3 regions of the Marinobacter sp. G5_S1_61_S3 genome follow, and region 2 is predicted to be linked to each of the others. Evidence: predicted binding sites of a transcription regulator. Region 2 holds the regulator's gene; each other region holds the start of a gene.

What was found. The regulator sigma-54, encoded in region 2, starts transcription at its own class of promoters, with help from an activator protein. The targets are predictions, from matches to a motif close to ANTGGCATNNANNTTGCTNT.
Region 1: flgA (flagellar basal body P-ring formation chaperone FlgA) is a predicted target of sigma-54. The motif match lies at 1,775-1,794, and genes of this name have one in related genera.
Region 3: ACTRWH_RS17925 (circularly permuted type 2 ATP-grasp protein) is a predicted target of sigma-54. The motif match lies at 1,900-1,919, and genes of this name have one in related genera.

Annotation. Positions count from the first base shown of each region.
Region 1 covers NZ_JBQKUK010000008.1:92,995-98,521, reverse strand. The annotation lists gene ACTRWH_RS09585 (flagella synthesis protein FlgN) at 1-410, opposite strand, end outside; gene flgM (flagellar biosynthesis anti-sigma factor FlgM) at 418-744, opposite strand; gene flgA (flagellar basal body P-ring formation chaperone FlgA) at 923-1,627, opposite strand; gene ACTRWH_RS09570 (chemotaxis protein CheV) at 1,826-2,758, shown strand; gene ACTRWH_RS09565 (CheR family methyltransferase) at 2,800-3,627, shown strand; gene ACTRWH_RS09560 (MFS transporter) at 3,637-4,827, shown strand; gene ACTRWH_RS09555 (sodium-dependent transporter) at 4,832-5,527, opposite strand, start outside.
Region 2 covers NZ_JBQKUK010000015.1:112,400-117,926, reverse strand. The annotation lists gene ACTRWH_RS15680 (HPr family phosphocarrier protein) at 1-166, opposite strand, end outside; gene rapZ (RNase adapter RapZ) at 174-1,055, opposite strand; gene ptsN (PTS IIA-like nitrogen regulatory protein PtsN) at 1,084-1,554, opposite strand; gene hpf (ribosome hibernation promoting factor) at 1,650-1,958, opposite strand; gene ACTRWH_RS15660 (RNA polymerase factor sigma-54) at 2,083-3,609, opposite strand; gene lptB (LPS export ABC transporter ATP-binding protein) at 3,762-4,487, opposite strand; gene lptA (lipopolysaccharide transport periplasmic protein LptA) at 4,465-4,998, opposite strand; gene lptC (LPS export ABC transporter periplasmic protein LptC) at 5,081-5,527, opposite strand, start outside.
Region 3 covers NZ_JBQKUK010000020.1:34,233-39,759, reverse strand. The annotation lists gene ACTRWH_RS17930 (alpha-E domain-containing protein) at 1-395, opposite strand, end outside; gene ACTRWH_RS17925 (circularly permuted type 2 ATP-grasp protein) at 389-1,822, opposite strand; gene ACTRWH_RS17920 (ammonium transporter) at 2,037-3,245, opposite strand; gene ACTRWH_RS17915 (flagellar motor protein MotB) at 3,469-4,386, opposite strand; gene pomA (flagellar motor protein PomA) at 4,389-5,165, opposite strand; gene ACTRWH_RS17905 (YkvA family protein) at 5,230-5,527, opposite strand, start outside.

The DNA.
Region 1 (5,527 bases), on a different contig from region 2:
AGGGTCTGGTGCCCGGAAACGCCGCGGAATATATCAGTAAGACGTGAAAGGCGCTTCTGAAGGTGACTGACAACCCGCCCATTATTGCTATTCAACTGGTGACAGGTCTTAAGGCGTTCGTCGGCCTCCCGCCACAAGTCGTAAACATCTGACAGGCCGGCGCTGAGAATAAACCGTGAGGGTGCTCCGTTTTCAGGTCGAAACCCCATCGACACCAGAAGGCGGATTTTGAGTTTGGCCCGTTCACGAATCTGACCCAACAGAGTGTTTTTCTCGCCAGTCAGTGATTCGAGTTTACGGATATCAGATGTGGAAAGGCAGGCTTTTTCCTGCTGCAGGACGTCCGCCAGGGATTCGAGTTGACGGATATCCTGAGATAAAAGGTCTTTCAGTTCATCAATTGCGGCCATGATCTACTCACCCGAAAATGCTTTCATCCATCTCAAGCATTTTCTGGGCCAGTTTCTCTGCATCAACCTTGTAGGAGCCGCTTTCAAGGGCAGAGCGGATCTGCTCGATACGGTCATCGTCCATTTCCGGATAACTGCCGAGCTTTTGTTCGAGCTGTTTCAGGTTCTTCGCCTGGCTGCTCAAATTGACATTTTCACCACGGGCGCCTTGCGCCTGGGTCTTTGCCTGCTCAGCTGTAGAGGGCTGAGTGCTCTGGGTAGCGGAAGATTTATCGGCCGTGGTTTTCTGGGTGTTGACCTGGCCTGGGCCTATTCCATTAAAGTCAACTGACATAACGTTACCTGCTTAACTGGTCGGCCGCGTTGGGCGGCTCCAAAATTTCATACCTGTCTATCGGCATGGCCTGACGTTTCTTTAGCGATTTTTGCAAGAGTTAAATGACACTCTTGTCATCTTTCCAAAAAACCGGCAACAGATTGCCGTTTCCGGTGAATCAATGCCGGGAACGAGGTTACATGGGAATCTCGACATGCCCGGGAGCAGTCACACGGGCACGCACGGTGCGGGAGGACGAGAGGTTCTCAACCAGAACCTGTTCTCCAATCCCGGCACTAGCCAGGGCCTTACCCCTTGAGTTTACCGAAAAATTGCCGCTGCGGGCGCTGATGATAACATGGTCTCCGCGTTCGATCGCTGCCGGGGCCAGCACCAAATCCGGTGTAAATACGGTACCGGCGTTCACGCCGCGGCGCATTTCCATGCCCACTAACTGGTCGACATTGGTTATTGCGCCCCGTCGAATCGAATTCACCACCACGTTATCCGACTGTATTGCCGCTTTCGTCAGTCGTTCGCCGCGCCCCAAGGGGCGGGCGGCGACCATGGCTTCACCGGTTATCGTGACGGATACCGGAAGGAACATGCGCCAGGGGCGCTCGCCCTCGCAGGAAACCAGTAGCGAGGGTTGGGTGGTCCTCCAGGGGTCGCCGCTAAACGATACGCTGAGTGGGGTATCACAGGTTGCGAGCGAGAGGCGTGCGTCGAGTTGGCCGGTATCGTGGGAAACCGTAAAGCCTTCGTTTGCCTGAGCCTCTGAAAATGCCTCCAGAAATTGTTCCGCGCTGCTTTGAATTTGTTCGGACGTGGTCGTGGAGGCCATTGCCGGGCCGGCTGTTACGGTGAATAACAATATGATGGCGAAATTGGTAATGCGCATACGCGGCAGTTTGTCCTATGCTGTCATTAACCGGGTAAAGCCCCGAGTTCAGGAATATCCTAATGATTTCCGGATTCGGCCGTTAAGCCTATCGAGTGAGTCAATAAACCGGCACATAGCCGGTTCCACGCGACTTTTTAGAATAACGCAGCAAGATGCGTGCCGGCAGCAAGACGTTTCGAGTGGGAGATATAAACGATGGCAGGGGTATTGGACAGTGTAAATCAGCGCACCCAGCTGGTGGGCCAGAATCGTCTGGAGCTTCTGTTATTTCGCCTTCGTGGCCGGCAGATGTACGGCATCAACGTCTTCAAGGTCAAGGAAGTGTTGCAGTGCCCCAGGCTGTCATCGTTGCCGAACAGTCGCCCTATGGTTCGGGGCGTGGCCCATATTCGTGGCGAGACTATCCCAATCATTGACCTAGGTATGTCAATCCGGCTTCCCGGTATTCCCAAGGAAGAGATGGCCACCAGCTTCGTGATCATTACTGAGTACAACCGAAAAACCCAGGGTTTCCTGGTGGCTGGTGTCGACCGCATCGTGAATATGAACTGGGAAGACATCCTGCCGCCACCCAAGGGTGCGGGCAAAGACGTTTACCTCACAGCGGTAACGCACTTTGAAGACAAGCTGATAGAGGTCATCGATGTTGAAAAGATCCTGTCTGAAGTGTCGCCGTTTGAGGAAGATGTCACCGAAGAGGTTCGCAATCGCAGTTCAGAGCGGGTGCCTGGCCATCTGCCGGTGCTGGTTGTAGACGATTCCGCTGTGGCGCGACGCCAGATTGAGCGATGTCTCACTGCCATTGGTATGGGAGTGGTGACCAAGAATGATGGCAGGCAGGCCCTGGATTATCTGAAAGAGATTACGGCAGATGGCTCTCGCGCCGCCGATCACCTGTGTTTGATCATATCCGATGTCGAAATGCCGGAAATGGACGGGTACACTCTGGTCACCAAGTGTAAAAATGAGCCTGCAATCAAGGATGTATTTATCATGCTGCACACGTCCCTGAGTGGCGTGTTTAACAAGGCGATGGTGCAGAAGGTGGGCGCTGACGATTTCATGGCTAAATTCAGCCCCGATGAGCTGGCTGAAAGAGTCATGGAAATTGTCGACCGCGAGCAGTGACGCTCCTCCGTTACTTCCGACTCACTCGATAATGAGATCCAATGAAAGCTGAAATAACGCCACAGGAATACGAGGCCTTTAAATCATTCCTGCAGGATGCGTGTGGCATTTTGCTCGGGGAGAACAAGCAGTATTTGGTAAAAAGCCGTTTGCGGCGGATCATGGAAGAGAACGAGCTGAGAACCCTGGGTGATCTGCTGGATCGCGTGAAGAGAACCGGTCGCAGCAGTTTGAAGGAAGTCGTGATCGACGCGATGACGACGAATGAAACCCTCTGGTTTCGGGACAATCACCCGTTCCGCATCCTGCAGGAAAAGCTGCTGCCGGAATTTGGCGACAGAAAATCAGCGCAGTCACTTCGTATCTGGTCTGCAGCCTGTTCGACAGGCCAGGAGCCCTATTCGGTAGCGATGATTATTGAAGAATTTCGTCGCCAGCGGCCGGGCAGGCTGCGGGATGTGAAGATCACCGCCACCGACATCTCCAAAAGCGTTCTAGAGGTTGCGCGCCGTGGCGAGTACGAAATGATCGCCATTGGTCGGGGTCTGTCACCCGAGCGGCAAAAGCAGTTTTTCACTCCCGCCATGAATGGCAGTTGGCAGATCCGACCGCAAATCAAGAGCATGGTGGAATTCAGGGAGCTGAACCTGCTTGAACGCTACATGCTCGGGAAGTTTGACATTGTTATGTGCCGGAACGTACTGATCTACTTTTCGGCAGAGCTTAAAAAGGACATCCTGACCCGTATCCATGCCACTCTCAATCCCGGTGGTTACCTGATACTGGGAGCATCGGAATCGCTGAACGGGTTGCCTCATCTCTACGAAATGGTGCAGTGCCACCCAGGGATCATCTACCGCAAGAAATAGGCCCACCCAATGCCGATCAATGTATGGATACTGGTCGCCGCCCAGGCGCTTGCCATGTGTACAGCGCCTTTCATCGTCTTTATCGGAAGCATTCACGGACGTCTTCTGGCGCCATCACCTGAGTGGGCAACCTTGCCCGTGGGCCTTGTGGTAGTTGGAACGGTCCTGGCTATAAAGCCTGCTACGTGGCTGATGGAACGCCTGGGGCGCAAGCCGGTTATGTTGCTTGGCACGCTGGCGGGTGTGGTGTCCGGGTTGTTCGGTGCGCTGGCAGCCTGGAGTGCGAGTTTCCCGTTCTTGTGCGTTGCGGCGGTTGTGGGCGGAACCGGGCTGGCGGTGGTTCACCAATACCGCTTTGCGGCCATGGAGTCGGTAGCGCCCGAGATGGCTGGCTCCGCAGCAGCCAGGGTGCTTCTAGGCGGCCTCGTAGCGGCGTGGCTGGGGCCGGAAATTGCGCTTTTGGGCGGTGGAGGCCAAGCCGAGCACCCTTTCATGGGCGGCTGGCTTGCATTGAGTGCCGTGCAGGTGGTTGCCATGGTCGTACTGGTTTTCGGGTACCGCGCCAGCGGGGAGCGAGTACGGGAAGCCTTGGGGGAGGGCGGTCGTCCAATGGCCAGCATCCTGAGGCAACCGGTCATTTGGGCGGCGATCAGTTCCGCGGCCATCGGTTATGCCCTCATGAGCTTTATCATGACGGCAACACCACTGAGTATGACGGAAGTGGCCGACCACCCGCTTGAAGATGCCAAGTGGGTCATTCAGATTCACATCATGGCCATGTATCTGCCGTCGCTGATCAGTGGCTGGTTCATTCGTGTGGTGGGTATTCCGAGGATGATGGGGCTGGGATTGCTGGCCTATCTGGGGTGTGTGGCCCTGGCGTTCAGCGGTATCAGCTTTCACCACTACCTGTTTGCACTCATCCTGTTGGGAGTAGGCTGGAACTTCCTGTTTGTCGGCGGCACCACGCTATTACCGCAGGGATATCGCGATGAGGAGCGGTTCCGTGTTCAGGGGCTCAACGACCTGATGGTATTCGGCTCGCAGGCGACAGCTGCACTGAGTGCTGGTGCGGTATTGGCGGCGTTTGACTGGAATGGATTGTTGCTGATTGCCATACCGTTCCTGGTGTTACACGGTGTCTTGATGGCCGTTTGGCTGATGAGCCGGCCCCAGAATAGGGGCCGGCATCCCGCTTGAATGTTTATACCAGGTTGTAGACGAAGACGATGGCTACAGCAACGGGTGTGAAGTAACGCAGTACGCGATACCAGAGCGAGAATGTGCCCGCTGACATGCCCAGTTCGCTTTCCAGCGCCTGTCGAGACATTGTCCAGCCGACAAACACGGCGACCAGCAGTCCGCCCAGGGGCAACAGGATATTAGCGGTCAGGAAGTCCAGAAGGTCGAAGATGGTTTTGCCTTCGAACATCGCAAACATGCCCAGCGGTGTCACGTCCGACCACAGGTTTAGCGAAAGCACGGAGGCCACACCCAATAACCAGCACACGATGCCTGCCCCGACGGTACTCACCGTGCGGTTCATACCTTTCTGTTCCTCAAGCCATTCAACAATCGGCTCCAGCAGGGAAATGCCGGATGTCCAGGCGGCAAAGATCAGCAACACGAAGAACAGCGTACCGAAGAGGCTGCCCATGGGCATTTGTCCGAACGCCAGTGGCAGGGTTTGGAAAATCAGGCCGGGGCCGGCACCTGGCTCAAGGCCATTGGCGAATACGATCGGGAAGATAGCCAGCCCGGCCAGCAAGGCCACGGCGGTATCCATGATTGAGACAGTCACGGAGGTTTTGGCGATGGAGATGTTTTTTGGCAGATAGGAGCCGTAGGCCATCATGACACCCATGCCGAGGCTGAGCGTGAAAAACGCGTGGCCCAGGGC
Region 2 (5,527 bases):
TGGCGGCGAGCATCATGACTGGCATGATGCTTTTGGCGTCCACCTGTCGCCCTTTGCGGCTGATCTGAATGCTGCTGTCGAATTCAGATGCCTTGCCCACCAGTTTGGCTGCGGCCCGGGCATGGAGCCCAAGTTTGTTGATGATGGTAATGGGGCGGCGGATCATAGGCGGTTCAGCTTTCCCTGCTTTGCAGGTGGGGCAGTTCGGTGTGGCGAACCTGCACATTGCTGTATTTGCCCGAGAAATAGCGGCCGAGCTGGTCGCAGATATAAACCGAGCGATGCTGGCCACCGGTGCAGCCGATGGATATGGTCATATAGCTGCGGTTGCTGTCTGCGAACGAGGGTAGCCAGTTTTCCAGGAATTGGGTCAGGTCTTCGACCATCTTACGGCTCAACGGCTCCTTTTCCAGGAAATCGATAACCGGCTGGTCGGTGCCCACAAACTGCCGAAGGCTGGTGTCCCAATAGGGATTGGGCAGGCAGCGCACATCGAACACATAGTCCGAATCCAACGGCACGCCGTGCTTGAATCCGAATGACTGGAATAGCAGTGCCAGTTCCTGGTGGCGCCTGCCCGCGACTCGTTGCTTTACCATATCCCGGAGCTCGTACATGGACAGCCCCGTGGTGTCGATGTAGAGGTCTGCCAGCTTGGAAAGCGGCTCCAGAAGCTTCTTTTCGTTACCGATGGCCTCCCTCAGGGAGGTCTTGTCATCACTCAGTGGATGCTTTCGGCGCGTGGCATGGAAGCGCTGCAGAAGAGACTGTTCATCGGCGTCGAGATAGATGATCTCGATGGTTACGCCAGTATCCTGAAGGCTGCGGTAGATATCCTCGAAGTTGCTCAATTCTCCGGAAAGGTTACGGGCATCGATGCTGACCGCCATCTTTCCCAGCCGGCTGGGAGAGTTCTGGTTGGTGGCTTCCTGTGTGAGGGGGAACAGGAGGCCAATGGGCAGGTTGTCAATGCAGTAAAAGCCCAGGTCTTCCAGAACATGTAACGCGGTACTTTTCCCGGAACCTGATCGGCCGCTGACGATGATCAGTTTCATAGCCCGTTCACCTTGGATGTGGAGTTGTTCAGCTTGTTTCGGCTGTCATCCGGCGATAGAGAGAGCCTGCATCAGTGCACTGACGCAGCTGGTCGCAGAATGCACGTTCGTTGAACTTCTCAGCAAGTTGGCTCAAAAGCTCAAGATGCTCGCTGGTGGCTTCCTTGGGGACAATCAAGGTGAAGACGAGGTCCACCGGCTGGTTGTCAATAGCATCGAACGCAACGCCTTCTTCCAGGGTCAGCAAAACGCCAACCACGTGATCCAGCCCTTCCAGTCTGCAGTGGGGGATCGCGATGCCCTGTCCGATACCCGTGCTCCCCAGTCGCTCCCGTGCGACCAGATTAGTGAATATCTGGGTGTCGCTGAGCAAAGCGTCGTGTTGCTGGATCTGCTCGGCAATGGTTTCCATAACCCGCTTTTTGCTGGAGGCAGGCACCCGGCAAAGGGTTAGCTCCGGCGCGAGAATGTTCTCGATAGTCAGGGATGTGTCGGTCATGAATCGACTGCATTTCCGTAAAAAAAGGCTGCGGCACGTGTTGCATGGTTAGCCAGTGCCGCAGCTCGATTAACTGTCATGCCGGGGGCGTCGTCCTAGCGGGCGCCGTTCCCGTGCATCCGGTCTACGTTCTTTTCCTTGTGCTTCAGGATCTGCCTGTCCAGCTTGTCTACCAGTGCATCAATGGCAGCGTACATATCGCTGTTTTCGGCCTTTGCGTGAATCTCACCACCTATCACGTGAAGCGTAGCTTCCGCCATCTGGCGCACTTTTTCCACCTCAAGGGTAACCTGGCAATTGCTGATATGGTCGAAGTGCCGCTCAAGCTTTTCAAATTTGCCTGATACGTAATCTTTCAGTGCGGGAGTCAGTTCTACGTGATGGCCTGAAATATTGAGTTGCATAGGCTTCTCCTGTTTTCAGCTTGCCGGCACCCGTTAGGATACCGGCTGTGTGCCACAGCGTTATGCTGCAGGCGGTATACTTTCAGGAAAGGGCTCTCCCCGTGAGGCCGGGAACAGACGCTTCCTACACCAATCGCTTTCGCTCGTTGGACGGAGGAATGTGCATTGCCTCGCGATACTTGGCCACGGTTCGTCTAGCCACCTTGATACCCTGGTCTCCTAGCATGGCTGCAATTTTGCTATCGCTCAATGGCTTTTTCGGAGTTTCCGTTGCAATCAGCTTCTTGATCATCGCGCGGATTGCCGTGGATGAGCACTCTCCACCCTCGTCGGTACTGACATGGCTCGAGAAAAAATACTTAAGTTCAAATATGCCCCGCGGCGTGTGCATGTATTTCTGGGTGGTGACCCTTGAAATGGTCGACTCGTGCATTTCCACCGCCTGGGCAATATCCGAGAGAATCAATGGTTTCATGGCTTCCTCGCCATGATCCAGGAATCCCTGCTGGTGCTCGACAATGCGCGTGGCCACCTTAAGCAGGGTTTCGTTGCGGCTCTGCAGGCTCTTGATGAACCACTTTGCCTCCTGCAACTGGTCCCGCAGGTAGGTGTTGTCAGCACTGCTGTCCGCACGCTTTATAAGAGAAGCATAGCTTGCATTCACACGAATGCGCGGTGCAATTTCAGGATTCAGTTCCACGCGCCAGCGTTCATTGTGCTTGCGCACGATCACATCCGGGATGACGTAGTCTGGCTCGGCCTGATCCAGGGTGTCGCCGGGACGGGGGTTTAACCCGGTAATAAGTGCCAGAACGTCCCGTAGCTGCTCTTCTTTCAGGCGGCTGCGGCGTAACAGCTGGGCGTAATCACGGTTACCCAGCAGGTTTATGTAGTGGGTAATCACCAGTCGCGCCTGAGCCAGCCAGGGTGTTTCCGGGGGCAGCTGATTCAGCTGGATCAGCAGGCATTCCTGCAGATTACGGGCGAACACGCCGGGTGGATCGAAGTGCTGCAGGCGATGAAGAACGGCTTCCACTTCGTCCAGTTCCAGCGGGTCTTCGTCGGATTCGTCCACCATGCCTGAATGAATTTCTTCAAGCGGAGAGGTCAGGTAGCCATGGTTATCAACCGCATCCATCAGGGCATGGGCGATGGCCTGATCCCGCTCGCTCATGGGCGTCAGGTTCAGTTGCCATTCCAGGTGGTCCTGGAGCGTTTCGGTGGGGGAGTTACGGGTTTCGAAGTCGTGGTCGTTTTCGTCGTCGTTACGGGCTGCTGACGCGGGGGCTGACTGGTAAATGTCATCCCAGGCGGTGTCGACGGGAAGATCGTCGGGAATGGTGTCGGGACTGTCCGTTTCTGATGACCAGTCAGGTCCGTTTTCGGATTCGTCCCACTCAGTAGCGGTGTCTGAAGCGGTGTTGGATTCCTCGGTTGACGCCGTTTCAGACGACTCGTTGTCACTGTCCGTTGATTCCGGATTCTGGTTGTCGTCGTCTTCGGAGGTTTCCAGCATTGGGTTGGATTCCAATGCCTGCTGGATTTCCTGCTGGAGGTCCAGGGTGGAGAGCTGCAGAAGCCTGATAGCCTGTTGCAGCTGGGGCGTCATGGTCAGGCTTTGGCCCAGCTTTAACTGTAGTGAGGCTTTCATAACCATGGTTCAGGATCCGTCACTCGGTCTCTCTCTTCCGTCACTCAGGCTCTCTCTTTACGTCATCAGGGCGCTTTCTGGAGCCGGGGTTGCACAAAAACTCTTTGTATGCTGGCTACTTGCCGCACCAAGCAAGTTCTTTGCCGAGTGTACTACAGGCGAAACTCGTTGCCCAGATACACTTCCTTGACCTGCTGGTTGGCCAGTATATCGTCCGAATTACCAGAGGCAATGATGTGGCCGCCGCTGACAATGTAGGCATTCTCGCAGATGTCGAGGGTTTCCCGCACGTTGTGGTCGGTGATCAGTACGCCGATGCCCTTGTCCCGCAAGTGTCGGATGATTTGCTTGATGTCGCTCACGGAGATCGGGTCGACTCCGGCGAAGGGTTCGTCCAGCAGGATGAACGCCGGCTCCATCGCCAGCGCCCGGGCAATTTCCACCCGTCGTCGCTCGCCGCCTGACAGGGCCATGCCGACGCTATCGCGGATGTGGGTAATGTGAAACTCTTCAAGCAGTTCCTCTAACTTGGCCTCCCGGTCAGCGCGTTTGAGTTCGCGGCGGGTTTCCAGGATCGCCAGTATGTTGTCGCGTACGGTAAGCTTGCGGAACACGGATGCTTCCTGGGGCAGGTACCCGATTCCCTTGCGGGCACGACCATGCATGGGCAGCGGCGTTATGTCCTGATTGTCGATGGTGATTCGACCGTTGTCGGCGGGAACCAGGCCAACAATCATGTAGAAACACGTCGTTTTGCCCGCGCCATTGGGGCCGAGTAAGCCGACGATCTCGCCACTGCGAATTTCCAGGGAAACGTCGATGACGACCTTCTTCTGTTTGTAGCTTTTTGCGAGGTTACTGGCCCTGAGAACTGCCATCGATATCCTGTCCGTTAGGGTTGTTATCTGGATTGCTACCGGCGTTGCCGCGCGGCTGGATGACCATTTCGACGCGACCGCTGCCATCGCCCTGGTCAGCAGAGCCTTCTGCGGTCACCACGCGTTCGGCGCTGTCATAATGAATGACGTCGCCCCGGAACAGGTTGCCGCCCTGTTCGATCACAGCTTCGCGCTGAAAGGTAACCCGGTTGTCGGAGGCGGACCAGGTGATCGTTAGCGCACGGGCGTCGGTTTCGCCCTGGCCTTCCATGGCAGGCTGGCGGTAGCGTGCCGGGGTACCGGTGGCTTCAATGCGGCTGACGCCATTCTCATCCCGGTGGAGTACAACTTTGTCCGCCATAAGGTTGGCATCGCCCTGGCTCATTTCAACCGAGCCGGTATAGGTTGCAATGCCCTGGCCTTCGTCGAGCCGCGCGTTGTCGGCATTGACCCTGATGGGTTGGTCAGACTCAAGATCAAAGGCCGCGGCGAACGGCATGCCCACGGTCATTGTCAGCGCCAGGACAATCGCTGAGACTGCCGGGCGCGATGCCACCGGTTGGTGCCTATTGCGGTGAGGGTTGGGCATGAATTTACTTGCCGGTCTCATAGCGTCCTTCCACGTCAGAGTCGAGTTCGAGGATTCGGTCATCAATCCATGCCTTCATGCCGGTTGCGCGGGTCAGGCTGAACGAGTCGGTCAGTTCCACCGGGGCGTCTGTGTAAACAGTACGCTCTGTGTTATCCAGTGTCAGCGTTGACGTGGTTAATGTCAGGGGGCGCCCACCTTGGGCTTGCTGGGACACCCGAACATCCCCCGTCAAGTGGACCAGGTCGTCAGCTTCCATGAATTGGCCTTTGTTGGCCTGGACTTGCCAGGGTGCGTTGCCGGGGTCGCCGTAGAGCGTCGCATTCGGCGATTCCATAATGGTTTCGTTGCGGGCCTCGAATTGCTCGATACGTGGGCTTTCGAAGTGTGCGGTAAGCCGCCCGGTCTCGTCGAAAGACAGATAGCGACCATTGACCACGAAACCGTCTGG
Region 3 (5,527 bases), on a different contig from region 2:
CGGCTGGCGTTGGATTCGGTCACCCCTTTATGGCGTAGTTCCTTCAGCTCCATCCAGGCCAGGTTAATGCTCTCCCAGACATCTGCGGAGAGATTGCCTCGCACGTGCAGGGCGTTATCCCGGGCGCTGCGGATCACACTGAACACACTGGCAGGGTGGCGGTCGTCCAGAAGCAGGAAATCAATCAGGTTCTGGGGGGTGATTTCCGGGTAGAGCTCGTGAAAGGTTTCGCGGCTACCGGTCACCAGCAATGGCACGGATAGCTGTTCCTCGCGGTCTTCGGGAACGTCGATCAACGCCATGGTGAGGCTGACGTCCAGCAGACGGGCCTGGGTTTCCGCCCGCTCAAGATAGCGGGCCATCCAGAACAGACTTGATGCAGCTCGGCTCAGCATTCCTCGCCCTCCAGTACCCAGGTGTCCTTGGTGCCACCGCCCTGGGACGAATTCACCACCAGCGACCCTTCTTTCAGGGCCACCCTGGTCAATCCACCAGGTACCATCTGCACTTTCTTGCCCGAAAGCACAAAAGGCCGCAGGTCGAGGTGTCGGGGCGCTACGCCTTCGTTTACAAACGTCGGGCAGGTAGACAGGCTCAGTGTGGGCTGGGCAATGTAGTTGTCTGGCCTGGCCCGCAACAGCGAGCGGAAATGGCTCAGCTCTTTTTTGCTGGCCTTGGGGCCGATCAGCATGCCGTAGCCACCAGCGCCCTGGGTTTCCTTGACCACCAGGTCCGGCAGGTTGTCGAGGATGTACTTGAGGTCTTTTGGCTTGCGGCCCTGCCAGGTGGGGACATTTTTCAGGATCGGTTCTTCACCCAGGTAGAAACGGATCATCTCGGGTACGAAGGGGTAAATGGCCTTGTCGTCGGCGACGCCGGTGCCCATGGCGTTGGCAAGCACCACATTGCCGGTGCGGTAGGCTGCATAGAGCCCGGGGACACCCAGCATGGAATCCGGGTTGCCAGCCAGCGGATCGAGGAAGTCGTCGTCGACCCGCCGGTAAATCACGTCCACCTGCTGGGGGCCGACGGTGGTCTTCATGTAGACCTTATTGCGCCGTACAAACAGGTCCGCCCCTTCCACCAGTTCGATACCCATCTGCCGGGCCAGGAAGGCGTGTTCAAAATAGGCACTGTTGAAACGGCCGGGGGTTAGCACGACTACGGTAGGGTTGGGATTTAGCGACGCTGCGCGCAGTGTTTCGCCCAACAGGGCCGGGTAATGTTCAACCGGTGCTACCGGGGCCTTGGCAAACAGTTCTGGAAACAGGCGCATCATCATGCGCCGGTTTTCCAGCATGTAGGAGACACCGCTGGGGCAGCGGAGATTGTCCTCCAGCACGTAGAAATCGCCGTCGTTGTGGCGGATCAAATCGATGCCGGCTATGTGGGAATACAGATTACGTGGCAGCTTGAGGTTTTGCATGCCGGGCTGGTACTGGGGGTTGGCGAATACCTGTTCAGCACTGATGACACCGGCGCGAATAATCTCGAACTCGTGATAGATATCGAACAGGAAGCGGTTCAACGCCTGCACCCGCTGGCGCAAACCAGCTTGCAGACGTTGCCAGTCGCTGGCGGAGATTACTCGTGGGATCAGATCAAACGGGATAAGCCGTTCGGCCCCCTGGTCTTCGCCATAGACATTAAAGGTGATGCCCAGGCGTTGGAACAGCACGTCTGCCTCGCGGCGCTTCTCGGCCAACAGGGCTTCGTCGGATCGGATCAGCCAGTCCTCCAGCATCCTGCAGCTGGGTCGTACCCGATTATTCTGGTCGAACAGTTCGTCGTAGATACCCTCGGGTGGGGTTTGTATCAACATAACCATGACCCTCTCCTGAACACGCCGTCCACCGGATGTGGGCGGTCGGTATTCAGCCATTCCCATGATGTAAAGGAACAGCAAAAGGCAGGCCACTCTGGCGGCAAACCGTGGGTTTATCACCGGAACGGGTTATTTAAGAAAAGGCCAGACGGAGGGAAGTGTCAATAAAAAGCATTGCCAGCCGCCGGGAAAGGCGGCTGGCGGGCAAGGGTTATTCCAGGGACGTAGCGCCAATGCGGTGAATACTGACATCCGCACCGTTGAATTCCTCTTCTTCTGTGAGACGCAGGCCGGAGATGGCGTTAACAATGCCGTAGACGATCAGGCCGCCGACAAAAGCCACCACAACACCGGCAACCGCACCGATGATCTGCGACATCAGGCTGACCCCGCCCAGGCCCCCGAACGCTTCCTGGCCAAAGATGCCGGCGGCAATGGCACCCCATACACCGCACACACCGTGCAGGGGCCATACACCCAGTACATCGTCCAGGCGCTCAATCTTGTCCTGGGCCCACTCAAACATGTACACGAAGATGGCGCCGGCGATGCCACCGGTAATCAGCGCACCGACCGGGTGCATCAGGTCTGAACCGGCGCACACCGCCACCAGGCCGGCGAGCGGTCCGTTGTGGATGAAGCCCGGGTCCTTGCGGCCGACCAGCATGGCCACCAGAACGCCACCCACCATGGCCATGAGGCTGTTCACCGCCACCAGGCCGCTGATGCCATCCAGGGTCTGGGCGGACATCACGTTAAAGCCGAACCAGCCGACGGTGAGAATCCAGGCGCCCAGCGCCAGGAATGGAATGTTGGAGGGGGCAAACGCCACCACGCGGCCATTGCGGTAACGGCCTTTACGTGCGCCCAGCAGGAGCACGGCGGCCAGGGCGATCCAGCCGCCCACGGCGTGCACCACGACCGAGCCGGCAAAGTCGTGGAAGGCTGCACCAAACTGGTTCTCCAGCCAGGCCTGGAAGCCGTAGTTGCCGTTCCAGATCATGCCCTCGAAGAAGGGATATACAAATGCCACGATCAGCCCGGAGGCGATAAGCATGGGGTAGAACTTCGCACGCTCGGCGATACCGCCGGAGACGATGGCGGGAATGGCGGCGGCAAAGGTCATCAGGAAGAAGAACTTGACCAGGTCATAGCCATTTGCGGCCGTTAGCTCTGAAGCGCCGGCCATAAAGTGGCTGCCGTAGGCGATGTAGTAGCCAATGAAGAAATAGGCCACGGCGGAGATGCCGAAGTCGGTCATGATTTTTACCAGGGCATTCACCTGGTTCTTGTGGCGCACGGTGCCGACTTCCAGGAAGGCGAAGCCAGCATGCATGGCCAGTACCATGATGGCACCGATCAGAATGAACAGTGTGTTGGCGCTTTCGGTCAGGGTATGTACTGCACTCGTGATGTCCACGGGTTGGTTGCTCCTGATTTTTTGGTTTTATCCACCTGTCACGGGCGGGTTGTGCATTGATAGCGTGCACACCAAGCAAGGAGTGTTCCATTTTGAGGCAAATTCAGAGCGGGTAGTCGATTAGGTGATTTTCTGCTCTGAAGTTGGGCAGGGCTGAGTTGGAGGCGGGGTATTTTCGCTCTTTAATGGTGCATTTATGGGGTAGGCGCACCAATCTGGCCGCTTACCACAGCAATTCGTCCTGGTCGGAGTCGTCGGAACTGCGGGAATCCGGTGCAGCGGACACATCGGCTTCGGGGTTCATGAGTTCCCTCAACCTCAGCTCCTGTTCCTCGATTGGCCCGGACAGATCGATGATGATTTCCACGCGACGATTTTTGGCACGGTTCTCCGAAGAGGTATTTGGTACCCGTGGCTCGGTAAACGCGAGACCGGTGACCGCTAGCCGGGCTGGCTCCAGTTTACCTTCGGCCAGGAGCGTATTGGCAACCGCTGCTGCCCGGGCGGCGGACAGGTCCCAGTTGCTGTAGAACCGCTGCGTGCGGATGGGAACATCGTCGGTGTGGCCTTCGATGGTCAGCTTACCGGGGATCTCCACCAATATGTCGGCCATTTCCAGCAACAGCCCTTCAAACTCCCAGGTCAGGTCTGCCGAACCAGAGGGAAACGCCCCTTTTTCCTCAACGCGAACAATGATTCTATGATGATCCTGGGTGAGGTTGACCCGGCCGTCTTCGATGGCGGTCTCAAGAACCGATCGAACCTGCTCCAGGGTCTTCTCGAGTTCCTCCTGAATGGCAGATTCCACAGCCACATCCGTAGGGCTTTTCAGGGTTTCCAGTTCGGGCTGCTCGTCGGTGGTTGTCTGTTTGACTTCGTTGACGACGGTGGGCTCGGGCGGTGCCGGAGAAAACTGATCGAAAATCGGGCTGGTGCCCATGGGTACCTCAAGGACGGGCACCTCGCGCTGCACACCAAACGCTTTCGACAGTTCACCAGCGATCTGTTTGAACTTCTGTGCGTCGATCTCGGAGAACGACAACAGCAGGACGAAAAAGCACATCAGCAGCGACATCAGGTCCGCGAATGTCACTACCCAGGCGGGAATGCCCGCTTTTTCCTCTTCTGGTAATTCGTCCATGGCTAAACGCCTGCGGTCTCGGCTTCTGAGTTTTTCTCACGTTCTTTCGGGGTCAGGTAACTCGACAGCATCTGTTCGATAATCCGCGGATTGGTGCCTTCCTTGATAGCAACCAGCGCATCAATATAGAGCGATTGCAGACGCGCTTCCTCAGTCATTCGCAGCGAGAGTTTGTCCGCGATGGGGGTGGCGATCATGGTGGCAATCATTGCGCCGTAGAGTGTGGTTAGCAGGGCAACCGCCATGGCAGGACCGATGGATTTCGGGTCTTCCATGTTGGACAGCATCTGCACCAGCCCGATCAGGGTTCCGATCATCCCCATGGCAGGGGCCACATCGGCCATTGCCGTAAAGACTTTTGCGCCAGACCGGTTGTGATCCAGCGTCAGTAGGCGCTCCTTGGACAGCAGGTGTTTGATGGTTTCAGCATCCTGGCCATCGACCAGCATCTGTATTCCCTGGCCGAGAAACGGCGAGCCAACTTCGCGCTCTTCCAGGCCGAGCATGCCTTGCTTGCGGGCAACATTGGCTACCTCAATCAGTTCATCAATGCTTTCACGGGTGTCCGGCAAGCGGAATTTGAACGCTCGAGCGGCCACTTTGAAGGCGCTGAAAAACTGGTTGAAGCTGAATTTTGCCAGCACAACCAGCATGGTGCCACCGACCACAATCAGTATGGAGGGGGGATTGATAAAAACATCCGGCGACACGCCAAGAATGACGGCTGAGGCTATAAGCAGGATGGCCCCAACAAGGCCGATCAGGGTGGCAAAATCCACATTAGCTCCAAAGGGTTTTGTGATTCAGAGGGCTTTCGAAGATTAACGGTAGTCCACTATTGAATCAATCGCTATCCGTAAGCGTTTGTGTTTCTATTTTAAGATCTTTCCACGCTGCGTAACGAAGCAGGTCGGATTCCACCAGGGCCAGGCATGCGGCCACCACACCGGCGTCGTCCAGCAGGCCGAATCCAAGCAGCAGGTCCGGAATCAAATCCAGGGGATTGAGCACGTAAACAAGGGCACCGGCGATCGCCGCAATGCTTTTCCAGGGTACTTCGCGATAGTTGCCCTGCCAGTAGTCCCTGAGCATGGAAAACATCAGCCGGATATCGGTGCTGAACCGGCTCAGTTTGCCACTG